Regions from separate parts of the Parageobacillus caldoxylosilyticus genome, predicted to be linked through region 2. Evidence: riboswitches for the same ligand, from Rfam matches in the RefSeq annotation. Region 2 holds a riboswitch; each other region holds the start of a gene.
The links. Region 2 has a riboswitch for thiamine pyrophosphate ahead of thiM (hydroxyethylthiazole kinase). Riboswitches for the same ligand answer to the same signal wherever they lie in the genome.
Positions count from the first base shown of each region.

Region 1: it holds a riboswitch for thiamine pyrophosphate, as region 2 does, so the genes downstream of both, tenA (thiaminase II) here and thiM (hydroxyethylthiazole kinase) in region 2, are expected to answer to the same signal.
Region 3: it holds a riboswitch for thiamine pyrophosphate, as region 2 does, so the genes downstream of both, thiC (phosphomethylpyrimidine synthase ThiC) here and thiM (hydroxyethylthiazole kinase) in region 2, are expected to answer to the same signal.

Region 1 is NZ_CP040553.1:1,106,435-1,116,561, reverse strand. It holds gene BV455_RS05655 (glycoside hydrolase family 13 protein) at 1-343, shown strand, start outside; gene BV455_RS05650 (YfiT family bacillithiol transferase) at 514-1,044, shown strand; gene BV455_RS05645 (helix-turn-helix transcriptional regulator) at 1,111-1,995, shown strand; gene BV455_RS05640 (ABC transporter ATP-binding protein) at 2,184-3,938, shown strand; gene BV455_RS05635 (ABC transporter ATP-binding protein) at 3,948-5,765, shown strand; gene BV455_RS05630 (MFS transporter) at 6,029-7,216, shown strand; gene BV455_RS05625 (class I SAM-dependent rRNA methyltransferase) at 7,255-8,439, opposite strand; TPP riboswitch at 8,647-8,754, shown strand; gene tenA (thiaminase II) at 8,864-9,562, shown strand; gene BV455_RS05615 (ECF transporter S component) at 9,546-10,127, shown strand, end outside.
Region 2 is NZ_CP040553.1:182,485-192,611, forward strand. It holds gene BV455_RS00995 (amino acid permease) at 1-510, shown strand, start outside; gene BV455_RS01000 (twin-arginine translocase TatA/TatE family subunit) at 536-703, opposite strand; gene BV455_RS01005 (H-type small acid-soluble spore protein) at 786-965, opposite strand; gene BV455_RS01010 (hypothetical protein) at 965-1,156, opposite strand; gene BV455_RS01015 (acyltransferase family protein) at 1,257-2,252, shown strand; gene thiE (thiamine phosphate synthase) at 2,272-2,946, opposite strand; gene thiD (bifunctional hydroxymethylpyrimidine kinase/phosphomethylpyrimidine kinase) at 2,949-3,761, opposite strand; gene thiM (hydroxyethylthiazole kinase) at 3,777-4,589, opposite strand; TPP riboswitch at 4,649-4,762, opposite strand; gene BV455_RS01035 (glycosyltransferase family 2 protein) at 4,815-5,849, opposite strand; gene BV455_RS01040 (DUF6044 family protein) at 5,863-7,530, opposite strand; gene BV455_RS01045 (phosphotriesterase family protein) at 7,675-8,655, opposite strand; gene BV455_RS01050 (long-chain fatty acid--CoA ligase) at 8,652-10,127, opposite strand, start outside.
Region 3 is NZ_CP040553.1:1,318,499-1,328,625, reverse strand. It holds gene BV455_RS06795 (STAS domain-containing protein) at 1-188, shown strand, start outside; gene BV455_RS06790 (SpoIIE family protein phosphatase) at 185-1,711, shown strand; gene BV455_RS06785 (RDD family protein) at 1,835-2,242, shown strand; gene BV455_RS06780 (amino acid permease) at 2,812-4,233, shown strand; gene BV455_RS06775 (DUF2935 domain-containing protein) at 4,320-4,745, shown strand; gene BV455_RS06770 (methyl-accepting chemotaxis protein) at 5,099-6,352, shown strand; TPP riboswitch at 6,412-6,526, shown strand; gene thiC (phosphomethylpyrimidine synthase ThiC) at 6,679-8,400, shown strand; gene BV455_RS06760 (amino acid permease) at 8,727-10,127, opposite strand, start outside.

The DNA of each region.
Region 1 (10,127 bases), 920 kb from region 2:
TAAGACTATTAACGTTGAGGCACAATTGCGCGACCCGAACTCCGTGCTTTGGTTTTACAAAAAAATGATTCAGCTTCGCAAGACGAACGAAGTGTTCGTTTACGGAACATATGACTTGCTTTTAGAAAAACATCCGACGATTTACGCGTACACAAGAACGCTCGGCGGCGAAAAAGCAGTCATTATTGTGAACCTGAGCGACTGGGCAGCGCTGTACCGTTATGACGGCATCCGCTTGAGCTCCGAAAACTTGGTATTGCAAAACTATGACGTCAAACCACATAAAAACGCAACGCGCTTTAAGCTAATGCCTTATGAGGCGCGCGTGTATTTATTGAAATAGTAGATAGAAGTTATGGGTGATTGAGCAAAAGTAAGCGTCTACACGAAGGGGATAAAAAATAGCAGATTTATTGTTGTTGATTAATCAAGACTGGTACACACGTTTCCATTTCAAAAGGAAGGATTTTTTGTATTGGTGCGGAATATGAATAAAAAAGGAGGAGACCAATCATGGATGACATTCGCTATCCAATAGGAAAGTTTAAAGCACCGGAAGCATTTCGAAAAGAAGATGTCGGGCGTTGGATTGCCGATATTCGCCTAGCGCCTAGCGCATTGAGGGAAGCGGTGCGCGGCTTGAGTGAAGAACAGCTGAATACGCCGTACCGCGATGGCGGATGGACGGTAATTCAAGTAGTGCACCATATCGCCGACGCAAGCATGAATGCGTTTTTGCGCACGAAATGGATTTTAACGGAAGATACGCCGGCGATTAAGCCGTTTGAGGAGAGCGAGTGGGCAAAAACAATTGAAGCCCGCTCGCTGCCGATCGAACCGTCGTTAAAATTGCTCGAAGGCCTTCATGAGCGGTGGGCAAGCCTGCTTGAAGCGCTCGATGAAGAAGATTTCCAGCGGACGTTTTATCATGAAGGAACAAAAGAAACCGCATTTTTATACGTATTAACGGCGCTGTACGCGTGGCACGGGAAGCACCATACGGCGCAAATCACCGCCTTGCGCGAGCGGAAAGGATGGAAATGAAAAGCTGCCAATTAGGCAGCTTTTTTTATCCTAATGATGCAGTTTAACAAGAAAGGGGGAATATACGTGCTCGAAATAATTGCCCCGCCGCTGCCGTCTTTTCTGGCGGGTGGGGAGATGACCTATCAAACTGGCCAGTACCACCCTGACCGGCGCGATATCGGCGTATTTGACTTGCTTATTGTCACAGAAGGATGCCTATTTCTTGGCGAGCAGGGGGAAAAGTATGAAGTGGCAGGCGGGCAGTTTCTTATTCTCTATCCGAATGGCCATCACTATCCGACTGCCGTCTGCCAAACGGAAACACATTTTTATTGGTTTCATTTTTTGGCAGCAAACCGTTGGAAACATGTCGAGAAACCGCCTTCGGAAAAATGCGAGCGGGTGAAACAGAGAAATTTGTTTTCCGAGCAGCCGTTTGCCATTCGCTTGCCGAAATACGGAGCCGCCCGCAATATGGAAGCGGTCGAGCGAATATGCCGGCAGCTTGTCCATTCCTTGAGTGATACTTCCTTTTTTGGCGAATGGCAGCGCCATCTTTGGTTCCAACAACTGCTTCAAGAATTGTGCATGCATACGGCGGCGGATACTCCGTCGCAAGCGGCCGTGGTGGCTGAACGGGCAGCGGAATTTTTGCGAAAAAACTATTACCGTAAAATAAACTACCGCGATCTCGGTGAGGCGCTTCGCTTTCATCCGAATCACATCGCCCGCTGCATGCGCGCCGTATTGGATTGCACGCCAATGGAATACTTGCAGAAAGTAAGAGTAGAACAAGCGCGCCTTCTTCTTGTTTCCAGCGATTTAAGCATTGAACAAATTGCCGAGTGCTGCGGCTTTTCCCAGTCAGCGTATTTCAGCCGAATCTTTAAAAGGTATGAAGGAATGAGTCCGAATGAATTTCGCAAGCAATACGGGCTTCGTTTTACAAAAGATGCAATGTTACGATAATACAAATTGTTGTTATGATTACATCTATTTATTTACATAGTGGGACAGTAAAATGAGGAAAATGAAGTTTTATTAGCGCATGTTTTCCATTTTCTTTCTAAATGGGGGTTGGAAAAGTGTAAATAGATGTGCAGCGACGGATTTTATGGATTATAGGATGGGAGATTGGGCGAGAAAGAGGGGAAAGCATGTCTGTTTTTCGAAAATTAAAGCAGTTTTATCTTCCGTATAAAAAAGATTTTATTTGGTCGATGATTTTCTTGCTTGTTGTGACGGGGATTACGGTCGTATACCCGATGATTTTGCAACAGACGATTGACACCGTCATTCTCGGCGGGCAATACGATTTGGTGCCGTGGATGGCGCTTGGATTTATCGCGATCATGGCGCTGAAGGCATGGTCGACGTTTATCCAGCATTATTTGGCCGACATGTTTGGCATTCAATCAGTCCGCGCGCTGCGGGATGCGCTCTATGAAAAATTGCAGCGCCTGCCGTTTGGCTATTATGATAACGCGAAAACCGGCGATTTGATGTCCCGTCTGACGTCGGATGTCGAAGGATTTCGTTTCTTTTTGGCGTTCGGTTTTTCCGAATTATTGCGGTTTCTCATTATGGTCGGCGCGAGCTTCTGTGTCATGCTATATTATTCTCCAACACTAACATTTGTGACTGTCGCCGCGCTGCCGTTTTTGGCCGTCGTCGTTTACCAGTTTGACAAACGCGTGCATCCCGCCTTTCGTGGCATTCGCCAGTCGTTTGGGAAACTGAATACAAAAGTGCAGGAAAACATCAGCGGGATTCATACTGTAAAGGCGCTTTCGAAAGAAGCGACGGAAATCGAGCGTTTTAATGAAAAGAACGGGAATTTGCGAACGAGCCAGCTTGTGACATCGGCGCTGTGGGCCAAATATTTTCCGCTTATGGAGGCGATCGGCAACATTTGCGTTGTGCTGCTGCTCGCGTACGGCGGCTACCTTGTGACGCATCACCAGCTGCAGCCGGGCGAGCTGGTTGCTTTTTACAGCTTGACGTGGTACATTTTAGGGCCGATTATGCAGCTTGGCTTTACGATAAATATGTTTTCGCAGGCAAAAGCATCTGGGGAACGGCTGTTGGAGATTTTAGAAGCGGAAGAAACGATTCGTGATGACAAGGCAGACGCTTCGCTAACAACGATTCGCGGAGAAGTCGAATTCCGCAACGTCACCTTGCATTATCGAAACAAGGCCGCTTTGGCGTTGGAAAATATCTCCTTCTACGCACATCCTGGGAAAACGATCGGGCTCATCGGTGCAACCGGTTCGGGAAAATCGAGCATTACCCATTTGATTTCGCGCTTTTATGAACGAAACAAAGGGGAAATTTTGATTGATGGGCTCCCGATTGAGCATTATCCGTTAAAAACGCTGCGCTCCCACGTCGGCGTCGTCATGCAGGAAACGTTTTTATTCTCGTCGACGATTAAAGCCAATATCGCTTACGGACGGCCGGATGCGACGATGGAAGAGATTATCGAAGCGGCGAAGCGGGCCGGGGCGCATGATTTTATTATGGAACTTCCAGAGGGATACGACACGATTCTTGGCGAACGCGGCTTAGGGCTTTCCGGCGGGCAAAAGCAGCGCATTGCGATTGCCAGGGCGATTTGCAAAAATCCAAGCATTCTTATTTTAGACGACGCGACAAGCGCGGTCGATATGGAAACGGAATTTCGCATCCAATCGGCGCTGCGCGAAGTGATGAAAGGAAAAACGACGTTTATTATCGCCCACCGCATTTCTTCGTTGAAACATGCTGATGAAATTTTCGTGCTGGATCAAGGCAGAATTGTCGAACGCGGCACCCATGAGGAGCTGCTGCGGCAAAACGGATTATATAAACGCATTTATGATATTCAATATCGAGATCAGGCGACAGTTCTTCAGGAAACGGCAAGGTAGGTGAAAAAGATGAACATAGCAGAGAAAAAACGGCTGGTGATGGAGCGATTTCATTACCCGCAAGACGTGGCGATTGATAAACCGTTTAACTGGCGGCAAATGTGGCGGCTTTTAGGCTATTTAAAGCCGTACGTGACGAATTTGCTGCCGCTTTCGTTTACGACGGTGATGGTGGCTACCGTCGTGCGGCTCCTGCTGCCGATTTTAATCGGCGTGTACATGTTTGACAAAGCGATCATCCAAAAAAATACGAAACTGTTAACGATGCTCGTTCTTTTGATTGCCGGCTTATACCTTCTTTTATATGTGGCAAATTTTTTGCGCATCCGCTGGATGAACATGCTTGGGCAAAACGTCATTTACGATTTGCGCAAACATTTGTTTACGCATGTGCAAATGTTGTCGCACCGCTTTTTTGAACAGCGTTCCGCAGGGTCGATTTTGGTGCGCATCATGAATGACACGACATCGCTGCAAGACTTGTTTACCAACGGCGTGGTGAATTTGCTGACGGATGTCTTGCTGCTTGTCGGGATCATTACTATTTTGCTTTCGCTCAATGTGAAGCTGACGATCGCGATTATGGTGATTTTGCCGATCATGTTTTTCATTTCAACGAGCCTGCGGAAGCGAATCCGCGCTTCCTGGCAACGGGTGCGCATCAAACAGTCAAAATTAAACTCGCATTTGAATGAAAGCCTGCAAGGCATCCGCGTGACCCAGTCGTTCACGCAAGAGCAGGAGAACAGCGAGTACTTTCACGGGGTAAACGAAGAAAACTTTGCTACTTGGAAAGAAGCGGTCAAGAAAAACGCGATGTTCAGTCCGTTTGTCGAAATGACGACAGCGCTAGGAACGGCGATTTTAATATGGTATGGAGCGGCTTTGATTCAACATGACGAATGCACGATTGGCGAGTTTGTTTCTTTTTCTTTCTATTTAGGCATGTTTTGGGAGCCGATTTCGCGGCTTGGGCAAGTGTACAATCAAATTTTAATGGGAATGGCGTCATCAGAACGGATTTTTGAGTTTTTGGATGAACGGCCGCTGGTCGGCGAGGCGGAAAATCCGATTGTCATCGAGCATATCCACGGGCGCATCGATTTTGAAAACGTCGAGTTTTCCTATGATGACAAACGGAAAGCGTTAAAGGGGATTTCGCTCACGATTCATCCGGGGGAAACGGTCGCGCTTGTCGGCCATACCGGGTCGGGGAAAACGACGATTGCCAATTTAATCAGCCGCTTTTACGATGCGACCGGCGGCGTCATCAAAATTGACGGCCATCCGATTCGGCAAATTTCGCTGGCCAGCCTGCGCTCGCAGGTAAGCATCGTGCTGCAGGATACGTTTATTTTCTCCGGAACGATTATGGAAAATATCCGCTTCGGCAATCCGGGCGCGAGCGACGAGGATGTCATCGCCGCGGCAAAAGCAGTCGGGGCGCATGATTTTATTATGAAGCTGCCGAACGGATATGAAACGGAAGTGGAAGAGCGCGGAAATATTTTATCGGTCGGACAGCGCCAGCTCCTTTCGTTTGCGCGCACCTTGCTTGCCGACCCGAAAATTTTAATTTTAGATGAAGCAACGGCAAGCATCGATACGGAAACGGAGCTTGTTATCCAGCAAGCATTGAAAAAGCTGCTGAAAGGAAGAACGGCGATTATTATCGCCCACCGCCTTTCGACGATCCGCGATGCCGATAACATCATCGTGCTTGACCACGGCGAAATCATCGAACAGGGAACGCACGAGGAGCTGATGCGAAAGCACGGCACCTATTACGAGCTGATTAAAGCGCAGCATAAAATGCTGGAAGTGTAACGATGTAAAGAGACTGACCACATTTCGGTTAGTCTCTTTTCCCTTGGATATAGAGAGAGGTGGGCTTCAATGACAAATTTTTGGCGGCTGCGGTCCAATTTTGTTTTATTTATCCATGCAGGCTGTTTGCCGGTTAATAGAAAATATAAAAGGTAGCAGAAAGAAGTGATTAAGCTTTTTCGCCGCCATTTTTTTAGCTATATGTTATACTACAAAATATTAAGGGGTACGAAATAAAATACCATTTAGAGGGAGGATGTTTTGTGAACATACAACAGAGCAAAGCATGGGCAGTGACAAAAGAAAGAATATGGACAAAAGATTTTGTCCTCATTTGTTTAGCCAACTTTTTTGTTTTTCTTGGCTTTCAAATGACATTGCCGACAATTCCGCTGTTTGTTGAGCATCTTGGCGGCAATGACCAGCTGATCGGCTTAGTGGTCGGGATTTTCACCTTTTCGGCATTAATTATGCGGCCGTTTGCCGGTCATGCATTAGAAACAAAGGGGCGGCGTTTTGTCTTTTTGTTAGGGCTTGCGATCTTTGTTCTTTCGGTAGGATCGTACAGCTTTATTACGAGCATTTTATTGTTGTTTATGATGAGGGTTATTCAAGGGATCGGCTGGGGGTTTTCAACTACTGCCTCAGGCACGATTGCTACGGACATCATCCCTGCTAGCCGCAGAGGCGAAGGAATGGGATATTACGGGCTGTCAGGAAACTTAGCGCTGGCATTTGGACCGTCGCTTGGATTATTGCTTGCCAGCGTGTTGTCGTTTACCCCCCTTTTCTTGATTTGCGCCGCATTAGGATTGGCTTCCTTATTGTTCGCTGCGAATATTACATATAAAAAAGTCGAACCGCCGCGAAAGCAGGCACAGCGCAAATGGGACATTTACGAAAAAAGTGCGTTAGAGCCTTCGATCCTGCTTTTTTTTCTGACCGTGACATTTGGCGGAATTGCTTCGTTTCTACCACTATATACTACAGAAAAAGGAATTTCAGGAATTCAATGGTATTTTCTGCTTTATGCGCTTGCCTTAATGGTAACAAGAACGTTTGCCGGCCAATTGTATGACAAAAAAGGACATCAGGTCGTATTTATTCCGGGTGCCGCGCTTATTTTGCTGGCGATGTTATTGTTGGCATGGCTGCCGAACAGCATGATGCTATTTACGGCAGCAATTCTTTACGGACTTGGATTCGGAACAGTGCAGCCGGCGTTGCAGGCATGGTCTGTCGAACGGGCGGCGAGAGACCGTAAAGGAATGGCAAACGCCACCTTTTTTGCCTTTTTCGATTTAGGAGTCGGGGTCGGCGCGATGGTCTTCGGGCAAATCAGCCATTGGTTCGGCTACTCCAGCATTTATCTTGCCGCGGCTTTGTCTGTGTTCATCTCTATCAGCTTTTATCTCTATATTTTGCAAAAACATAAAAAAGCAAACGCTTAGGGATGTTGAACCACCTAAGCGTTTTTTGTTCTGATGGATTATCGGCGCGAACGCACTTCATAAATCGCAAATTTTAAATAATCGCCTTCATCGGCGGCAAGCAGCTTCGGATGGTCGTAGCCGGCGCCGTTCCAATATACTCGCCGCAAAATTTTCTTTGCGTCAAATGCCGCTTCGGCGACCATCTCTTCGAACATATGCGGGCGGACATGGTACGAGCAGCTCGATGTAACGAAAAAGCCGCCGTCTTTGACAAGCTTTAAGCCGTTTAAGTTAATGTCTTTGTAGCCGCGCAGCGCTTTCGGAACGGCATGCGCGGATTTGGCGAACGCCGGCGGGTCGATGATGACGACATCCCATTGTTTTCCGTCGCGAACCGCTTCGCGCAAATAGTCAAAAGCGTTGGCGACGACAAATTCGACGTTCGTAAAGCCGTTTAAGGCCGCATTGCGTTTCGCTGTTTCAATCGCGTGTTCGGAAATATCGACCGCGGTGACGTGCTTTGCTCCGTATAAGCAGGCGTTCAGCATAAATGAACCCGTATGGGTAAAGCAGTCAAGCACCGTTGTGCTGCTGTCAATGAGCGGTTTAATTGCCGCGCGGTTTTGCCGCTGGTCGAAGAAAAACCCGGTCTTTTGCCCGTTTTCAATATCGACGATATATTTGACGCCGTTTTCTTCAATGAGCACTTCCGTTTCTGCTTCGCCGTACCAAAAGCCTTTTTCCTGCTCTAATCCTTCGAGTTCGCGGACGTACACGTCATTGCGCAAATAAATCGCCCGCGGCTGAAACACTTCCAGTAAGCCGCGCAAAATCCAGTCTTTCCGTTTTTCCATGCCGAGGGAAAGAATTTGCGCGACAAGCACGTCTTCGTATTTATCTACGATCAGCCCCGGCAAAAAGTCGGCTTCCCCGTAAATGGCGCGGCATGAGCGGACGCCGGGAATCATCCGTTCGCGGTACGCCCATGCTTGACGGATTCGCTCAACGAAAAATTGCTCATTTAACTCATCTTCGGGATTTTGCGTCAATATGCGGACAATCATTTGCGATTTTGGGTTAATATAGCCTTTGGCTAAAAAGTAGTGCTGATGGTTGTATACATCGACGAAATCTCCCGGTGCAAAATCGCCTTCAATATGATCGACTTCACTTTGAAAAATCCATGGATGCCCTTGCTCGAGCCGTTTTTTCCGGTTTCGCTTTAAAAATACTTTCGCCACATTACCCACTCCAATATGATAGTAGTCGTTTGCGTTTTTATGATACCGAATTGCAGGCAAAGACGCAATGAAGGCAGCGTCTGTCGACATTTGGCAGGATGATTTTTTGAGATACCGAATACGGAAATGATGTGGAATAGAAAAAAGGGTTGACAACCATTTACCGAGTGATATGATAAACTCAAACGAGAAAATTTCATAACGGACGCAATCCACTAGGGGGGCCTTTAGAAAGGCTGAGATCAAAGTGTGCCTTTGAGACCCTTAGAACCTGATCTGGGTAATACCAGCGTAGGGAAGTGGAGCAGCGCAGTCGTGGATCGATATTTTGTTGTAGTTTTGACGGCTCGTATGCAACGCCACTTTCTTTACGCCTTTGTAAAGGAAGTGGCGTTTATTTTTATGAAAAGAGGGGGAGAAGAGGATGTCATTTGCAAAAAAAGTGAGGAAAAAAGCTGACCCGATCTGGCAGGCAAGCTTTCATCATCCGTTTGTAAAAGAACTGGGAGAAGGGACGCTTGATCTAAGGCGTTTTCGCTATTATGTGATGCAGGATGCCTATTATTTACGCCATTTTGCGAGAGTGCAAGCGATTGGAGCGGCGAAGTCTCCAGATCTAGCGACAACCGCAAGGCTGGCGCATCATGCTCAGAGCACATGCGAGGCGGAATTGTCCTTGCATGAAACATTTGCTGAACTGCTTGGCATTACCGACGAAGAAAAAGCGGCTTTTATTCCGGCGCCGACGGCATACGCCTACACGTCCCATATGTACAGAGCGGCGTATGAAGGGCATTTGGGCGATGTCATTGCCGCAATTTTGCCATGCTACTGGCTCTATTATGAAATTGGCGAAAGATTAAAAGATTGCAAGCCAGATGAGCCGATTTATCAAAAATGGATTGGCACGTATAGCTCCGATTGGTTCCGCAGTTTAGTAGAAGAGCAGATCGCCCGGTTGGACGCGATCGCCGAAGCGGTCACGGAAGCGGACCGCAAGCGGATGGAGCAGCATTTTCTTATCAGCAGTGAGTATGAGTACGAATTTTGGGAAATGGCTTATCATTTAGAAACATGGCCATCGGCAAGAAAGGAGATTCAAGCGTATGTCCACAACAACTAAAGGATTGAAACTCGCTGATATTTTGACAACGATTGTTATTGCAGTGATATTCGGCATCATTTATAAAATTTGGGGACCAGTGTACGACTTTGTGAAAGTGTTTGGCTTTCATCTTGATCAATTGATTTACGGCATGTGGTTTATTGCCGCGTCAGTGGCGTATTTGCTCATTCGCAAGCCAGGTGTTGCGCTGTTGGCGGAAATTGCTGCTTCTTCCGGTGAATTGATCATGGGATCCGAGTGGGGGCTTGAAGTACTTATTTACGGAGTGATTCAAGGGCTGTTGGCGGAAGTGGTGTTTGCGGCATTTCGTTATAAGAGATTTGACGTGTTGGTTGTGTCGCTTGGCGCGATTGGAGCGACCATCGGCTCGCTGGTGATGGATTTTTACAAAGGATACATTGAAGCGCTGGCGCCTTGGAATTTGGCATTATTCTTGATTGCCCGCTTTGTCGGCGCGGTGGTCATTTCCGGCTTTTTCGCTGTTTCGCTAGTAAAAGCCTTAGAGAAAACAGGGGTAACGCAAATGTTGCGCCCGGCTTCGAAAGAAGATTATGACGCGCTC
Region 2 (10,127 bases):
GCATCGACCCGCATGCTTTGGGACTTGGCCCGCGAAGGAAAGGCGCCGAAATTTTTAGCGAAATTGGATAAGCGCGGCGTGCCCGTCAATGCACTCATCGTTACTTCTTCTTTAGGAACGCTTGCCTTTTTGGCCTCACTCTTTGGCGATGGAGTGGTATATACATGGTTGCTGAACGCTTCCGGCATGTCGGGATTTATCGCCTGGCTTGGCATCGCCATCAGCCATTACCGCTTCCGCAAAGCGTATGTGGCGCAAGGGAAAAGTCTTGATGATTTACCGTATAAAGCGAAATGGTTTCCGTTCGGTCCGATCTTTGCCTTTGTTCTTTGCTCCATCGTCATTTTAGGGCAAAACTACCCAGCGTTCATAGGCGGGACGATCGACTGGTACGGAGTGCTTGTTTCCTATATCGGGTTGCCTCTTTTCCTTATCGTCTGGCTTGGCTATAAGTTCGTGAAAAAAACAAAAGTCATTCCATTGCATGAGTGCGATTTGGAACAAAAATAAGGACTTGGCATGCAGCACCAAGTCCTTATTTTTGTATTTTTTGTTCCTCGTCGTCAATGATTCCTTTTGTCGCGTTTTTAAATTCCCGCAACGTTTTTCCCGCCGCTTGTCCCAATTCCGGCAATTTTTTCGGTCCAAAAATCAACAACGCGAAGAAAACGATAAGGGCAATTTCGCCAAACCCGATGTTCATTTGATTCACTCCATATGTTGAGTTATTTTTTTTCATTATATCATACAAACAAGAAACGTGCCATCCGCATGTACGACTACGACTATCCTTCTTGCAAAAGGCGAACCGGTACTTCCATTTCTTCCTCCGGTTTGTTCTTGAGATAAATACGCGCCATTTTCCGTTCTTCATCCACGTGTTGAATCATTACTTGCTGGCCTTCGTATGTGACTGGTACGATTTTTCCTGACTCCGCGATTTGTTTTGCACGCACCATTTCCATTACAAATGTTCCCTCCCTTCCTCATCTGTTTTGTCGCTATCTTCCGCTAACGCGCGCAAACTTTTCCAGAATAACTCGTCGTTGCATACGGGATGGACAATTTGTTCTATCTCCCCTTCGTCCCCTTTCGCGTTGATGACTTGTAAAAGCTGGGTCATATCAGTAGTTTCCCGTTCTTCCCTATCGATCATGCGCTTGCCACACCTTTCCAAATGAATAATCAACTATTGACCCCTTAAAAAAGAAGGAGTATGATTCGAATTGGTGTAAATAAGAAGGGAGGAAGACACTATGAGTGAGCGGGATTATTATTTTGACAACGCGAAATGCATATTAATGCTCCTCGTTGTGTTCGGTCACTTTCTCCGCCCATATATCGACAATGTGCTATGGGTGCATAGCTTATACGTTTGGATTTTCTTTTTCCATATGCCAGCGTTCATCTTTATTTCCGGCTATTTCGCAAAAAAGTTTCATCAACAAGGATATTTTAAAAAAATTACGAAAAAGCTGCTTGTTCCCTATCTTATTTTTCAACTGCTCTACTCTATTTATTATTTCTTCTTATATGAAGAAGATTCGCTCGAATTTGATTTGTTAACTCCTCATTGGGGTTTATGGTTTTTGATCAGTTTGTTCAGCTGGAACGTGCTGTTATGGGTATTTGCCAAAATGCCAAAATCGATATCGCTGTCACTTGCCCTTCTTTTAGGGGTCGGAGCCGGAATGCTTGATGCGGAAAAATGGCTGAGCCTATCGCGTACATTTACGTTTTTCCCGTTCTTTTTGCTAGGATTTTTTCTTGAAAAAAGCGAGATTGAGCGCTTATTTACATGGCGCATTCGCTTATTTTCCATTGTTGCACTCATCACCATGTTCGTTCTGATTCATTTTGGTTTTCCGGATTTGCCACAGGAATGGCTGTACGGCTCTAAATCATATGATACACTTGGCGTTCCCGAAAAGGTTGGCGTTGCCGGACGTCTCATGATTTATGGGGCAAGCACACTGATGATGATCAGTTTTCTCGCTCTGATCCCAAACCAGCGTTATTCGTTTTCCGTGTTCGGGCAAAGAACGTTTTATATTTATATATTGCACGGGTTTATTTTAAAATATTTGCACGAGACAAAGTTTCCGAATTTTATCATGAGCGTTCACGGCTATCCGCTGCTGTTAGGATTGTCGTTTCTCGTTGTGTTCCTTCTTGGAAGCAAACCGATCGTACAAATCACACAACCGCTTTTAGAGCTGCGTTTGCCGAAAAGAAAACAAGCCGTTTCTTAGGCAAGCAAAAAAAGTGCCCTTACTTTTGGGCACCCTTTTTGCTTAAATGCACTGCTTGGGCCAGCTGTCTGGCAGCCACCGCCGGAGATGGGGCAGAAGCGATGGCGCTGATCACGGAAACACCGTCCGCCCCTGCCGCGATGACCTCGCCGACATTGTCCGCCGTAATGCCCCCAATAGCAACCAGCGGAATGGCGATGCCATGGCGGCGCAGCAAACGGATGATCCCCGGTCCTTGCGCTTTTTTCGCATCTTCCTTCGATTTCGTCGGATAGATGGGACCGACGCCGATATAATCGGCGCCAGCGGCGACTGCCGCTTGTGCTTCTTGCAAATTATGCGCGGAAACGCCAAGAATTTTATCACCAATTTTTTCACGGACGATGCGCGCGTCTCCATCCTCCTGCCCGATATGCACTCCATCTGCGTCGAGAGCGAGGGCTAGTTCGACATCGTCATTGACGATAAACGGAATGCCATGCTCTTGGCAAATGTGCTGCAATTGCTTGGCGAGCTCATATTTTTGTTCGCCAACTAGCGCACCGCTTCCTTTTTCTCGGAATTGAAAAAGCGTAATGCCGCCTGCAATCGCTTCCGCTAATATTTCTGCCGGCGGTTTGGCACAGTTTACGCTTCCCATGATAAAATATACTTCCAATTGTTCCCTCATTGCCTCACTTGCTATTCGCGCCACCTTTACTCACCTACCGCACCGTTTTTTTCCCGGTACGCCCAATGGTTCGTCGGACCGTGACCATGGCCGATGCCTAACGTATGGCTAATAGCGGCTTGAATGAACGATTTCGCCGTCTGCACCGCTTCCTGCACCGTTTTTCCTTTGGCAAGCTCGGCCGTGATCGCCGCGGCAAACGTGCAGCCTGTTCCATGCGTATGCTTCGTCTCAATCCGTTTGCCCGTAAAATAGGAAAACTCGCGGCCATTGTATAACAAATCGACCGTTTCCTCTCCATCATCGTCGTGGCCGCCTTTGATCACCACATATCGGACTCCCATTTCATAAAGGCGGCGCGCCGCTTCCCTACGGTCATCCATCGTGCGGATCATAAGACCGGTTAATGCTTCTGCTTCCGGAATATTTGGCGTGACGACCATCGCAAGCGGCAACAAATAGGTTTTCAGCGCATTTACCGCCTCTTCTTGCAGCAATGGTGCGCCGCCTTTGGCGATCATAACCGGGTCGACAACGAGGCGATCCCAGTCAAACTGTTTCACTTTCGCAGCGACCACTTCAATAATTTCAGCGCTAAAAAGCATTCCTGTTTTCACTGCGTCTGCTCCTAAATCCGTCGCGACCGATTCGATTTGCTTTGCGACCGCTTCCGGCGACAGCGGGTATACTCCCTGCACGCCAAGCGTATTTTGCGCCGTTACCGCAGTGAGGGCGGACATGCCAAATACGCCTAATTCTTGAAATGTTTTTAAATCGGCCTGAATCCCGGCGCCGCCGCCGCTGTCAGAACCAGCAATTGTCAATGCTTTATATACCATGATTTTCTCCCCTCTTTACCCTTTTTGTTCGATGCGGCCGTATCGGTCAATCTCCTCCGCTCCGATGCGAGAAAGCGCATTTAAAAAGGCGATTTGGAAGCTGCCAAATCCCTGTTCTCCCGCTTCGCCCGCCGCGACTTCGGCGGCGACGCCATAGCTGACAAGCGCGGCCGCCGCTGCTTTCAGCACATCTTGTTCCACCGCGGCAAAAGCGCCGATCACAGAGGTCAATAAACAGCCCGTTCCTGTTACTTTCGTGAGCAGCGGATGTCCGTTATGGATAACGTACGTTGTCTTGCCGTCTGTGACAACATCGTCTTTTCCAGTGATCGCAACAACCGTTTGCAGCTGCGCCGCCGCTTTTTCCGCCAAAGCGACGACATCGCCGCTTCCTTCTCCGGCGTCGACCCCTTTAATCTTCCACGTTTCCCCAATGACATTGGCGATTTCCGCGGCATTGCCGCGAATAACGGACAGTTTGACCGCAGCGGCAATGTTGCGCGCCGTCTCCGTGCGGTATGGCGTCGCCCCAGCGCCGACCGGATCGAAAACAACCGGAACGCCGGCTTCATTCGCCGCTTTTCCGGCAATCAACATCGCTTCCACTTCTTCTGGATGCAGCGTTCCGATATTTAAGACAAGCGCCCCGGCTATTTTGGCCATATCGGCCACTTCCTCTTTGGCGTATGCCATCACCGGTGAGGCGCCAAGCGCCAGCAAGCCGTTGGCGGTAAAATTCGTGACGACAACATTGGTGATGTTATGTACAAGTGGATTAGCTTGTCTCACCTTTTGCAGCACGCTTGCCGCTTCCTGACTATTCACCATTCCCATCCTCTCCTTTTTGTGAAAATAAAAAACACTTTGCGCGCAAGCAAAGTGTATAAGCGGCCCCATCCTCACTTTCCCTGCGCTGGCATTACCCAAACAGGTTCAAACGGTCAACGGCGGAATATAGCCGTACTCTCAGCCTGCTTCCGCAAGCTCCCGCATTGCTATATCGTTGTTCATCAAACAGTCTACTCTTTCTTTTTCGATATTGCAAGCAAAATATTAGGATGGGCGATGAGGCGGAATTTCCTGCACTCCTACCCCTTCAGGCAGGGAAGAAGACTGGTGCCAACAATGCGGCATTGGCAGATTAAATAAGTCTAAATCGACGATATAGCGGGGCCGCCGTTTCGTTTCTTTGTAAATTTTCCCAATATATTCGCCAATCAGTCCAAAGGCGATGAGCTGCAGACCGCCAAGCAGCCAAATCGAGGTGATCAGCGACGTCCATCCTGTTTGCGTATGGCCGGTAAATTTTAAAATAAGAAAATAGACGCCGAATAGTAAGCTGACGAAAAAAGAAACAAAGCCGATAAGAGAAATCATGCGGATTGGCGTAATGCTGAACGATGTAATTCCGTCGAGGGCAAACGCGATCATTTTCTTCAGTGGATACTTCGTCGTTCCGGCAACCCGTTCCTTGCGGTCATAGTACACCGTTGCCGAACGGAAGCCAAGCAAAGGAACAATGCCGCGTAAAAACATGTTCACCTCTTCAAACCGCTCGAGCGCCTCGACCGCACGCCGGCTCATTAAACGATAATCAGCATGATTATAAACGAGGTCGACCCCCATCGCTTTCATTAATTTATAAAAACCTTGCGCCGTATGTCGTTTAAAAAACGTATCGGCATCGCGCCGCTTGCGCACCCCATACACAATTTCATAGCCTTCTTGGAATTTTTGGACAAAATCGCGAATGACCGTAATATCATCCTGCAAGTCGGCATCAATCGAAACGATGCAGTCCGAACGCGTTTTTGCGGCAAACATTCCCGCCAGCAGCGCATTTTGATGACCAGCATTGCGCGCCAGTTTCAGCCCCTTTACTTCCGGATAACGCAAACTTGTCTTGTAAATGATGTCCCATGTCGCATCGCGGCTCCCATCATCAACAAAAAGGAGCGTGCTGTCAGCCGAAATCAGCTTTTCCGCAATGAGCGCTTCCCGCAGCGCGCGGAGCTGGCGGATCGTTTCCGGCAACACTTCCTCTTCATTATAACAAGGCACGACAATCGTAAGCATCGGCTCACCCATTGGATCTCCCTCCTTATGGCATCACTTTGTACAAATAAATCCTCCATGCCGACTCTTTCGAGTGAAACACTTTTTCGAGCGCCAACTTATTTTGTCTGGCGTTTTTAATCGGCAGTGCCGAAAAAATGTAGCGGCCGCCCATTTGATAGAACACATCGGTGTTGAGATCTAAATGTTTAATCGTTCGTTTCGAATTCTTTTTAAACATATAATGTTTTCCCAGTTCATCGACAAAAATATAGCAGCGTCCGCCCCACTCATCGAAGTACTCGCGCAACTTTTTGTTTTTCGCGAGTTCGTTGGCGATGATTTGGCGGAACTGATGCTTATAGGAAAGCGGATAAAAATTGTTATACGTATCGAGCGTATAAAACCCGTTATATTGCGCAATCGCCGGATGAATGCCAATGCTGGCGACGCGGTATGTATGAACAGGACGGCCAATATACTCTTTTATTTCTTGAAACTGCTTTTCCGCATAAAACTCACGAAACGACGGCTTATGGCGATGGGCAATTTCTTCATTAAATGCAGTGAGCACCACCAACTGAGCGGCGATGGCGGCAAAACATAGCCTTTTCCACGCTTGTCCTTGCTGCCACAAAATTTTTAATGAGACAGCAAACAACACGTAAATAACCATCGGCCGCAAAAAGTGATAGCGGGCGAAATTAAATTTATCCAACAAGTCGAAGCGTTCTGTCAGTGGAGCCCAGCCTTTGTAAAACCAAAACGCATACCAGGTGGACAGCGCGAAATTGAGCACGTGCAAAAAGATAAATAATTTTTCCCGCTGCCATATTTTTTTCTTCCAGACGATATATAACGCAACTAGCGTCACCGGCAGAATGACAAGACCATGCATCGTCATCACATGCGTGTGGCCGAGAATATAGTTTTTGAAAATTAAGCGGATCACCCGCCAAAGCGGCAAACGGGCATGGAAGTATTCATCACGGCTCGTCGGTTCATCGGAAAATAACAGCGAATGAACGAGACGGTAATCAATCGCCAAATAAAGCAGCGTCATATAGACGATTGCCAAGAAAAAGCGCCAGTTCCAACCTCTTCCGCGGAGAACATCGACAAGCCACCATATGCCTAGCGCGCTTAAGAAAAAGAAAAAGCCAAGCACAAAGCTCGAATAAAACGGCAATAACGTAAGCACGGCATAATTTATCCATGAGCGCTCGCCGTTGCGGATATTGAGAAACGCCCATAGCGCGAGCGGCATGCCAAGTGTACTCAGCATCCCCGACGGCCAAAACGGCGTCAGCGCAAACGCAAGCGATGCTCCAACGCGGACCCATCCCCACTTTTCTCCAGGCATCACATGCTTTCTCAGCAACAAATACATGCCGATAAACGCAAAGACGCGGGTAATCGCCTGGCTTAAGCCATAGGCGTAAATCGAGGGAAACAGCGCATGAAGCCAAACGATCCCGCTAAACTCTGTACCGAACGCGTTGCGCGGCAGACCGTTAATGATTTGCGGGATGACCGCATGGACCGAGCCAAACAGTTCCCCGCTCCTAGTGACAACTTTGTACCAGGCAATGTTCGAATCTAAATTATCGTGGACTCGCATATGCGCATCCTCGCCAAGCAAAAAATACGGCGATACAAACAAAGCAATCGCAAGGAATGAGAAGAATAGGAGTCGCTTTTCTATTGCCGGCACCTCTTCCCCTCCTTTGTCTATCAGTATCTTCCTTATATTTTCTAACGAAAGTGGAAAAATATTCATCTTTTTTGTGCAACAAAAAAAGACCATCCCAAAAAGCAACGGATCGTTGCTTTCTGGAAACGGCCTTTTCATCGGCGCTTACGCAAACAAAGCGGCAGGATTTTTCAAAAACATTTGCTCTAGCTGTTCCTCTGTCACTCCTTCTTTCGTTAAAATTGGAATAATATGTTCAAATACATGTTCGACATGCCAGTTTTTCGTCATCGTCGCAAATGGCTCTGGCAGCTGCAGCGGACGGCCGAGCCAAATATTGACGGTATCATGAGCGAGCATAATCTTATCAGCAAAGCCTTCGCGAAGCAGAACAAGCAACGTGCGGATCCGTTCTTCATCCGTTGGGGCACCGACCATACCTTGAAGGCCAAAGCGGTCAAAAGCGATGTACACTCCGTATTGCAGCGTCTTTTTATGGTATTCCGGATCGGTGTTTCCGCACATATGGCCGATGACAATCTTTTGCGGAACGGCACCGTGCTCGAGCAAGTATGCCGCCTGTTCCGGCCCCATCGTTCCTTCCTGCGTATGGGTGATAATCACGATTCCTGTTTCTTTTTGCACGCGGGCCGCGGCGCGGAAAAACATTTTTTCATATTCGGTGATCCGGTTTTTGCTTGACGCCAGTTTGATGACGCCTGGTTTAATGCCGGTGCCGGCAATGCCGTTTGTAATTTCCGCCATAAACATGTCATATATTTCTTCTTCCGCCGTACCGAGCAGCCGGCGAAACTTAAAATACGGCGTTGCCCCTTCGCCTTCGTAATAATATCCAGTTGCACAGATAATGTTCAGCCCGGTCGCTTCGGAAATGCGGCGGAGCAGCTCCGGATTGCGGCCGCAGTCATTCGGCGTCGGATCGACAACGGTTTGGATGCCATGGGCCATCATTTTTTGCGCGACGGCAATTCCCGCCTCGAGCGCTTCCTCAAAGCGGAGCGGTCCGAGCGTCACATCGCCTTGAAACCCGGGATACCCAAAGACAAAATGCTCATGGATCAGCGTTTTGCCAAGCTCGCTCGCCGGCACAGGGCCGCAGACGGTCTCCACCATTCCTTTTTTCATGCTTTCGCCCCTTTTTCTAATTTTTGATACTCTTCCTCTTGCAATTTCCGCCACAGCAATTTTCCGCTTGATGTCATCGGCAAAGACGAGCGAAACTCGACAAGGCGCGGATACTTATAGGCGGCCATTTGCGTTTTTGCCCATTCAATAATTTCCTCCTCTGTGATTTTGCCGACGTATTCGTCCTGGAGCACAATAAACGCCTTCACCGTCTCGCCGCGGCGCGGATCAGGGACGCCGACAACGCACGCTTGCTGGACGGCCGGATGTTTATACAGAAGCGATTCAACTTCCGTCGGCCATACTTTATATCCGGACGCGTTGATCATCCGTTTGACACGGTCGACAATGAAGAAATATCCTTCCTCATCCATGCGGCCGATATCGCCAGTGCGGAAAAACCGCTTTCCGTCAAGTTCAATAAACGCTTCTTCCGTTTCTTTTTCGCGGCGGTAATAGCCTTTAAACACTTGCGGACCGTGCACGACGATTTCCCCGACTTCCCCGACGCCAAGCTCTTTTCCGGTCGCCGGGTCAATGATGCGCGCATCGACATCAAAGGACGGCACCCCTAAGCATTGCAGCTTCGGGCGGTCCGGCGGGTTGAAGTGCGTATGGGAAATCGTTTCCGAAAGCCCATATCCTTCGAAATATCGCACCCCTGTCACCTGAAATAATTTTTCGCCAACAGCTTCCGGAAGCGGCGCGCCCCCGCCAGAGATGCTCGTCAAAGAAGAAATGTCATATTTTGATAAGGAAGGATTGGATAGAAAATCAATCAGCATCGTGCTGATATTGACCCAGTGGCTGCACCCGTACAATTCGATTAAGCGCGCGGCGCTGTCGCGATTCCAGCGCGTCATCACCACCATGGCCGATCCCGCAAAAATCGGAAGATGCATGCTGTGAACCATTCCCGTCACATGAAAGAGCGGCAAGGTGACAAGGCAAACGGCATCGCTTGTTACGTTCGCCCAATGATAGGCGCTAATAATGCTGGCGTTGACCGTCCGGTGCGGATGAATGCATCCTTTTGGCACTCCCGTTGTTCCCGATGTATATGGAAGCACGGCAATATCGTCAACATGCCCTTGATATGGGTTTGGCGCAAGATTTGCTTCTAAACAATCGGCCCAATAGTAAACATGTTCATGGTCATACGCTTGCCGCGGCAATGCGACTTCATCCGGAAGCGCGACCGGCGAAGATTCGGAAATATAGTCCGAATAAGCGGCGACGATGATATGCTCGAGCGGGGTTGTAGATAATAGCGGCTCCGCTTTGGCAAACAGCTCCTGCCCGACAATGCCGACTTTCGTTTCGCAATCTTTGACGTAAAACGAAAGTTCTTCGGACGTGTTCATCGGGTTAATCGGAACAACAATCGCTTCGGCACGCAAAATCGCATAGTAGGAAATGATAAACTGCGGGGAATTTTGCATGTATAAAAGCACTCGGTCTCCTGGCTGAAC
Region 3 (10,127 bases), 1.1 Mb from region 2:
GCGCGGGCCTCGGCATTATTGCCGATGGAGTGATGACGGCGAGAAAACAGCAAAAAGAGCTGGTCGTTGCCGGTGTTCAAGGTTCCCTTCAGGAAATTTTTCATATCGTTAAGTTTTCTTCTTTTATTAAACTGTTTAAAACAGAAAAAGAGGCAATACATTATTTCATGGAGAATGACAACATATGATTGGCAAGTTTTTAGAAAAAATAGAGAAAGAAAAAGGTTTTACATTAAAGGAATTACTGCAGCTTTTCGAAGAGCGAAACGTGCTCTGCAATAAAGCGGATCAAGTGTATTGGATCGCAACTTTGGCGGAGAGGCGGTTTATTTTTATTTCCGCATCCTGTGAAAAGATGTACGGGCTGCCGCCTGAAGCTTTCTATCAAGATGCAGAGCTATGGAAAAAAGTCGTTTACTCGGAAGATAAGGAAAAGCTGGAAAAAACGAGGTCCGTTCTTTGGAACGGGGAGAGCGTTGAGCAGGAATACCGCATTGTCCATCAGCAAAATGGGACGGTCCGCTGGGTTCTGGAGCAAGCGTTTCCCGTTTTCGGTGAAGCCGGGAATGTAGCGATGATAAGCGGAATTATTACCGATATTACCAAAATAAAAAAAATGGACGAGCAGTTGCTGCTGGCAGAAAAAGTATATGAACATACGCAGCAGGCGCTATTGATTACTGATGCACAGTTAGTGATTCAATTGGTTAATCCCGCTTTTACGAACATAACAGGATATGGAGCGGATATCATCGGTAAGTCGTTTCATGTGTTGTGTGCCGGCTATTATGATGAGCGGTTTTACAGCACTGTGAAGAAAACGACGATCGAAAAAGGAAAGTGGGCCGGAAAGATGCGGTGGCGGCGGAAAAACGGGAAAGCCTATGTTCAGCAGACGATTGTTACGGCCATTCGCGACTGCGAAGGAAAGGTCATTTTTTATCTTTTTTTGCTTACCGACATGTGGCCAAACAACAAAACGGCAGCCACTGTAAAGGATGATTTAAAGCTGGCGAGGGAAGTGCAAAAACGTGTGCTAAGCAAACCGTTGACGGCCAACCGTATTAATATTTATGGAATGTATATTCCTTCACGGGAATTAGGGGGCGATATGTATGCCTGGTACCGAATCGATGAAGAACGATATGGAATTTTTTTGATGGATGTCATGGGACAAGGAACGGCCGCATCGCTCATTTGTATGTCGGTCCGCTCTTTACTCAACGGAGTGATTCGCAAAGGTATTGATCCGCAAGAAGTATTTGGAGAGTTAAATAAACATATGCGGCAGCTGTATCATGAAAATGGACGAATGATGTATTATTTTACAGCTATTTATGTGCTGGTAAATACGAAGGAAAGATTTATTGAGTACGCTTCGGCAGGGCACCCTCCTGGATTTTTATTCCAGAAAAACGGTTTGGTGGAGGAGCTGGATCAGGGGTGTGCGCCGATTGGGTTACTGCCGCATCTTTACGTAGAAACCGGCAAGCTGCATTACGAGCCGGGAGCAACACTAGTGTTGTATTCGGACGGTGCGATCGAAGGAGCCAGCCGTTCAGTTTGCACAAATATCGAAAGGTTTCGTGAACAATTAAAGCCGCATATTCATTTAGACAGCAAAACCATGATAAAATTTATTCATAACCAGTTTGAAGAAAAAAGGGAGTTTCCGGATGATCTTTCGGTGGTGGTGGCAAAATTATGGTAAATCACTGTTGCCAATGAGACGGTGATCAAGTATCCTGAAGAAAATCTCACTTCCATGAATCGGATCCATTAGGAGTGAATACATTATTAGTAATGAAGGCAAAGATAGGGGGATGGCATATTAATGGTGAAAAACCCGGCGGGATTTTGGAAGCGGTTAGCGGCTAATTTATTAGATGGCATCATTGTCGGTATTCCTATTTCGTTGATCGGATATTTGATTACGAACAGCTGGGAGGAAAACTGGTTTACTTCATTGGCGAACATTGTTTATGCTTTAGTAGTGCCAGCGGTTTGGTCTGGATATACGGTAGGAAAAAGGCTGTTAGGCATTCGCATCGCCAAAGTCAATGGTGGAAAAGTCGGAATCGGAACGATGTTTTTACGGTCCGTTGTCGGCGGGCTCGTTTATGTCATCACACTTGGCATCGGGGTGATTATTAGCGCAATTATGGTGGCGGCGCGAGAAGACAAACGCTCGATCCATGACTTTATTGCCGGGACGTATGTGACGACGGAGAAGCCGGCATAATTGGATATTGTAATGAACATAAAAAAGGGTGTCTAAGACAATAGACACTCATTTTTTATTACACAGGATATAATTGTAAAAAAATGACTGGTTATTTTTCATAACAGCGGAGAAAAAATTGACAGATCTGATCGATCGATTCTCGGTTAGTTAGCTTACAAAGGATGTCAAACAGCAAATCTTATCCCAGATTGAAGGGTGGTTATATTTATCGAGAGATGAGCGATATCGTCCTTTTTCCGAGAGCGCTGGGGAAAATTCCACCAATTGCTTGCGCAAATAATTAAGGAAGGTCAATGAGCATGATCGAATCAGACATAGGCAACAAGTTTTTCAAATAAGTTGCTTATGTCTATTTTTATGTTTTGAAAATTATATACATAAGTTAATAAATATTGTAAATATACTTTTATGAGCGATAGAATAAGTATTTAGTTTATATTTTTAATATTCTAACAAAAAGTTTTTGCATTTCTTCTTTTTGATGTTAATATTAAAATAAATATAAATATTCTTTCTAATTTTTGTGAAGCGCTTACAAATAGATGGACGACAAGGGGAGATTGGCTATGCAGCAACCACAAGAATTACGGAGAGAATTAAAAAGCAGGCATTTATTTATGATTGCGCTTGGGGGAGTGATTGGTACAGGGTTATTTTTAGGTTTGGGCTACACAATACATGAAGCAGGACCAGGAGGAGCAATTGTCGCCTATTTATTCGGTGGGCTTGTCATGTATTTAACGATGCTATGTCTCGGGGAATTAGCCGTAGCGTTGCCGGACGCGGGGTCTTATCAAACGTATGCGACAAAGTTTATTTCGCCAGCAGCAGGATATTGCATCGGTTGGCTGTCTTGGCTAAACTGGTCGGTTACGGTAGGGATTGAGTTACTCACGGTAAGTATTTTGATGAAACGTTGGTTTCCAGACGTTCCATCTTGGGTTTGGTGCGTTATTTTCGCGGTGCTGTTGTTTTTGATTAACGCTTTATCGACACGCAGTTTTGCGGAAGTTGAATTTTGGTTTTCAAGTATTAAAGTAATAACAGTGATATTGTTTATTATTTTGGGATTAGCTGCGATGTTTGGCATTATTAGCATGAAAAACGGCCAACCAGCGCCAATGCTTTCCAATTTTACGGACCATGGCGGGCTATTTCCAAAGGGGCTTGGTGCTATTCTTGTGACAATGATCGTTGTTAATTTTTCGTTCCAAGGAACGGAATTGGTTGGTGTTGCGGCGGGAGAAAGCAAAGAGCCGGAAAAAACGGTGCCAAAAGCGATTCGCAACACGGTATGGCGCATTTTGCTTTTCTTTGTTCTAGCTATTTTTGTGCTTGCCGGGCTGTTCCCGTGGGAAAAGGCTGGTTTAGTTGAAAGCCCGTTCGTTGTTGTGTTTGATAGTATCGGAATCCCGTATGCGGCGGACATTATCAATTTTGTTATTATTACGGCAGTGTTATCGGTTGCCAATTCTGGCCTATATGCCACATCGCGTGTATTATGGTCGATGTCACGCCAAGGGATGGTTAGTCCGCTTTTTAGCAAACTATCGAAAAACGGTGTTCCGATTAACGCGCTTATCGCAAGTATGGTAATTGGATGCCTTTCCTTATTATGCAGCATTTACGCGGAAGATACGGTGTATGTTTGGTTAACGTCGATTGCAGGATTTGGCGCTGTGGCGGTGTGGGCGTCGATCGCTTTATCAAATTATTTAGGAAGAAAAGCATTTCTTCGCCAAGGTGGAGACGTTCGTGAACTAAAGTATAAAACACCGCTTTATCCATTTGTTCCGCTTCTTGCTTTTGCATTCAATCTAGTCATTATTATCAGTCTTGCGTTTATTCCAGGACAGCGCATGGCTCTATATTGCGGCATCCCATTTATCGTTGCTTGCTATGTTTATGATCATCTTGTAGCAAAAAGACGAATGAAGGAAATACATAGGGATCAAACAATAAACGCTAGAGAAGGAGTAAGAGCATGATAGTATACTAGCGGAGGCTAAGTATATCTTTTCTCTTTTTCCCATACACATAAAACGAAAAGATGAAAATGGGGGAGGGGGAAGATATGCAATTTTATTATGGCCAGCAAATGCCGCTGCGTATTTTAGACGAAGCGGAATTTTGGAAACATCAAGAAGAAGAGCATACGGTCGTTATTCGCGAGCTTGTTAGCGGCTTGGAGCCGTCTTATGTCGAGGCGCTGAAAAAATGGGAAGAAGCTCTTTCTGCGACACATCAACAAGTAGTAAGGTACATTGAGTCGGTCATTCGCACGGGATATTACGTTCCTTATCAGCTTTACCAACAAGTGCTGCAGTTAGTATCTCATTGTTTGCAGCAAAGTCTTGATTTTATTAAGCTATGCCGACAAATAAAAACAGAAAGCAAAGCAGTAAGCCAAAATCCAACGGCAAAAGTGGTGCTGAACCATATTATTCGTGAGTCAGAATATTTTATTGGCATCGCGCAATTGTTATTATATAGAAAATAAAGGAAATGCCTATTCGCTTCGGATAGGCATTTTGCGTGTTTGGAAACGAGAGTGTTTAATAGGAAAGTAGTAATGCAAAAATAATTCTCAGACACACGAAAGAAATTACCACTTCTTTAGATGAAGAAGTGATTAAGCAACTAAAGCTGTTCAAGAGAATACAGATGCCAGCAAGATCATTGAGAAGTTAATCAAAGAGTCTTTACAAAAAATGTCGGACTCGCGAGAGGGTTAACCCCTTCTCCCGCCCGCCGCTCGCTCTCATCCCTATAGCTGAAAACTAGAGGGTTCTTGCTCGCATTCTGTAATTAATAGTAAAATTGTTTATATACAGAAAAAGGGAGGGGAGAGGGTTGTCGTTATATAGCTATATTTTACGCACGATGTTCGTTGTCATTCCTGGTACCGCTTTAATAATCATTGGTGTATGTTTAGGGAATGGCCTCCATGGCGCGGCATTTTGGTGGACATTTTCGATTACGGTATTACTTGGAGCCATTGTTGGGGTCATTTCTGCTAGGTTGAATTATCGGCGATTTATCGCACCCATTGCTATTATCAATCATCATTTAGACAAAATGACAAATGGAGATTTGTCCACACGTGTTCCTATGAATGAAGTAAGACAATTAAAGCCGATCGCGCTCTCGCTCAATAACATGGCCCAAGCGTGGCAGGAAGTCATTGCCATCATTCAGCGCCATTCCGATGAGATGGCGCAATTTTCCGGACAGTTAACAGCCATCGCAGACCAGACGACGAAAGCAACGGAGCAAATTGCGTCAACAATGGAAACGATTTCCTTAAGTTCGGAACAGCAAGTGAAGACGGTGCAAGAAACGTCGTTAGCGATGAACGATATCTCTGATACGCTTATGCAAGTGGCGGCGAATACGAAGCACGTATCAACGAACGTAAATGAAACATCGGCAAAAGCGCAATCCGGAAAACAGTCGATTTCACAAATGCAAGAGCAAATGCAGTTTATTTATGAGCATGTCCAATCGCTTGGACAAGTTATCAAAGGTCTTGGAGAGCGTTCGAATGAAATCGGTCAAATTACGCAAGTGATTACAGGGATTGCTTCGCAAACGAATTTACTTGCTTTAAATGCGGCGATTGAGGCGGCAAGAGCCGAGGAGCAAGGAAAAGGGTTCGCCGTTGTGGCGGATGAAGTCCGCAAATTGGCGGAACAGTCTGCTCAGTCCGCACAGCAAATTTCGCAGCTGATCGGCTATATCCAAGAAGAAACGGAAAAAGCGATCGAATCGATGGGAACAGTAGTTAGCGAAGTATCACAAGGGCTCGATGTTGCGCAAACGGCTGGACAATCGTTTGAACAAATCCGCCAATCCATCAGCGAAGTCAATGCCCAAATCGAACAAGTATCCACAGCGATCGAGCAAATGACGGAAAACGCGCAACGGGTAGCTGCATCCATTGAGGACATGACAGAGATTGTGGAACAATCTTCTTCCGGAGCAGCGAATATTTCGGCGGCGACACAAGAACAAATGGCATCGATGGAGGAAATTGCTGCGTCCGCCTCATCGTTAAGCAAAATGGCGGAAGATATGCAAACGATGTTAAAGCGGTTTACGGTATAAAACTATTTACATTGCTTGATAAACGTGTTAATATTAAGAAAAATTAAATAGCTTTGTCGCTTATCTACTAGGGGAGTCCAATAGCTTGGACTGAGAAAAGAACGCGCTTAAGTTCTTTGACCCTTTGAACCTGATCTGGGTTATGCCAGCGTAGGGAAGTAGATAGCGGAAGTGTATGTGTTTGTTGCGTACGTTTCGCTATTGGCATTCCATCGGGTTCTCTTAGAGAACCCGATTTTTATTTCCGTATATGGTCTCCTACCTCGCCCTGCGTTTTGGTGTAACTTCAGGTCCTCACCACTATTTTGAAGGAGGAGAAAAGTTACATGCAAAACATTCCGTCTTTTATGCAGTTTCCCGCTAGTAAAAAGGTGTATGTCGAAGGTTCACGTCCAGATATTCGTGTTCCAATGAGGGAAATTACGTTAAGTCCGACGAAGACAGAAACAGGAATCAGCGAAAATGAACCTGTTCGTGTTTATGACACAACTGGTCCTTACACCGATCCTGATTTTCAGCCGGACATTCAAAAAGGATTGCCGCCGCTAAGAAAACGCTGGATTTTAGAAAGAGGGGACGTTGAAGAATACGAGGGTCGTCCAGTGAAACCGGAAGATAACGGATTCCGTAATGGGAAACAATCAGAGATTATTCTGCCTTTCGAGAGAAAACCGCTGCGCGCAAAAAAAGGAAAAACCGTTACGCAAATGCATTACGCAAAACGAGGGATTATTACACCGGAGATGGAATTTGTTGCGATTCGTGAAAATATCGATCCGGAAATCGTACGCCAAGAAGTTGCAGCAGGCAGAGCGATCATTCCTTCGAATATTAACCATCCGGAAAGTGAACCGATGATTATCGGGAGTCGTTTTCATGTAAAAATTAACGCGAATATCGGCAACTCCGCAGTAACATCATCCATTGAAGAAGAAGTAGAAAAAATGCTTTGGGCGGTGCGCTGGGGAGCAGACACGATTATGGACTTATCGACGGGAAAACATATTCATGCGACACGAGAATATATTATTCGCAACTCCCCAGTGCCTGTCGGGACGGTTCCGATTTATCAGGCGCTCGAAAAAGTAAACGGCGTCGTCGAAGACTTAACGTGGGAAATTTACCGTGATACGTTGATCGAGCAGGCGGAACAAGGGGTAGACTATTTTACGATTCACGCGGGGGTGCTGCTTCGTTACATACCGATGACGGTAAACCGAACGACTGGCATTGTTTCACGCGGCGGCTCGATTATGGCGCAATGGTGTTTAGCCCATCATGAAGAAAACTTCTTATACACGCATTTCGAAGAAATATGCGAGATTTTAAAAACGTATGATATCGCTGTATCGCTTGGGGACGGGCTGCGGCCAGGCTCGATTGCCGATGCCAATGACGAAGCGCAGTTTGCCGAATTAGAAACGCTCGGAGAATTGACGGAAATCGCGTGGAAGCATGATGTGCAAGTGATGATTGAAGGTCCGGGGCATGTGCCGATGCATAAAATTAAGGAAAACGTTGACAAGCAAGTGGAAATTTGCAAAGGAGCGCCGTTTTATACGCTAGGTCCGCTCACGACCGACATCGCTCCGGGATATGACCATATTACATCGGCGATTGGCGCGGCGATTATCGGCGCGTATGGAACGGCCATGCTTTGTTATGTCACGCCGAAAGAACATTTAGGCCTGCCAAATAAAGAAGATGTGCGCGAAGGAGTCATCGCTTATAAAATCGCTGCCCATGCCGCTGATTTGGCAAAAGGACATCCAGGCGCGCAGCAGCGGGATGATGCGCTATCGAAAGCACGCTTTGAGTTTCGCTGGAATGACCAGTTCAACCTTTCGCTTGATCCAGATCGCGCTCGAGAATATCATGATGAAACATTGCCGGCGGAAGGAGCGAAAATCGCCCACTTTTGTTCCATGTGCGGGCCGAAATTTTGCTCGATGAAAATTTCGCATGATTTGCAACGAGCGGTTAAAGAAGAAGGGATGAAACAAAAAGCGAAGGAGTTTGTCGAACATGGTTCCTCCCTTTACCAATAAGGGATAGGTGTTGCAAAAGAACATTTCCGAGTTGAAAGAGAAAACTTTGGCTCTGGTTCAACGGATTACCGTGTTTTGATAAAAGGATTTAGAAAATGTTTTGAAATTAAGTCGTTTTAGAGTAATGTGTGAAAACGGCGTAAATGATCATCTGTTTCCTTGTCAGGGAATGAAAGGTGCTAACACCTCCATTCTCTGACAAGGTCAGAAAGCAAAACGTGTTTAACAAAAATGGCCATTAACCAAACTTGGTTATTTTCATACAATCGATTAGAAGTAAAATTACATACGGAGGTTTCTGTTTTCTTAACATAATGCCACTTCTTCTATTTCATCTCTAAGTTGCATTCTTGTAATGAAATAACTTTTGTTTTTTTCACGAATTTATAGCCGAGCCAGACGATGATGAAAAGAGGCAAGCCGATATAAGAAACAAGCGATCCATACCAGTCGATCGTCCCGCCAATAAACGACGGGTAATTTTGCCCTAAAATCACTACCAAGCAAAGAACAAAAGCAAATACCGGACCGAATGGGAACCATTTTGCCTTATATGGTAAATCATCAAGACTTTTTCCTTGTGCCACATACGCTTTGCGGAAACGGTAATGGCTGATGGCGATGCCAAGCCAGGCGATAAATCCCCCCATTCCCGAGGCGTTAAGCAGCCACGTATACACAACCCCGTCGCCAAAGAATGAAGCTAAAAACGCAAGCGTTCCTAAAGAAGAAGTAACGATGAGTGCATTGACGGGCACGCCGCGCTTATCCAATTTCGCTAAAAATTTCGGCGCCTTTCCTTCGCGGGCCAAGTCCCAAAGCATGCGGGTCGATGCGTACATGCCGGAGTTGCCTGCGGATAATACGGCGGTTAAAATGACTGCATTCATGACGGACGCGGCAAAGGCAATTCCTGCTTTGTCAAACACAAGCGTAAATGGACTTACCGACACGTCGTCATTAGCCAGCTTAGGATCTGTATAAGGGATTAACAAACCGATGGCCAAAATCGCCAGCACGTAAAACAGCAAAATGCGCCAAAACACCCGGCGAATGGCACGGGGAATGCTTTCTTTCGGATTTTCTGTTTCTCCGGCGGCGACGCCTAACAATTCTGTTCCTTGGAAGGAAAATCCCGCTGCCATAAAGATTCCTAGCATCGCCATAAAGCCGCCGTGAAACGGTGCATCTTTGATGGTAAAGTTTTTAAAGCCGACCGCTTCGCCGCCCATGATGCCAAAGATCATCAGAAAGCTGACAATCAAAAAGATGATTACCGTTGCCACTTTAATAATGGAAAACCAATATTCCGCTTCGCCAAACCCTTTAACGGATAAATAATTTAATAAGAACATAATCGCTAAACAAAGCGCGCTCCATAAAAGCGATGGACTGTTCGGAAACCAAAATTTCATAATCATCGTCACCGCGGAAAGCTCCGCCGCAATGGTAATCGCCCAGCTATACCAATAATTCCAGCCTAACGCAAATCCTAACGCAGGGTCGACGAATTTCGTCGCATAGGTGCTGAACGATCCGGAAACGGGCATATAGGCAGCCATTTCGGCAAGACTTGTCATTAAAAAGTACACCATAACGCCGATGGCGATATAAGCGGCAAGCGCCCCGCCCGGTCCCGCGGCATGCACCATCCCGCCGCTGGCTAAAAACAAACCTGTGCCGATGGTGCCGCCGAGGGAAATCATCGTTAAATGGCGGGTTTTTAA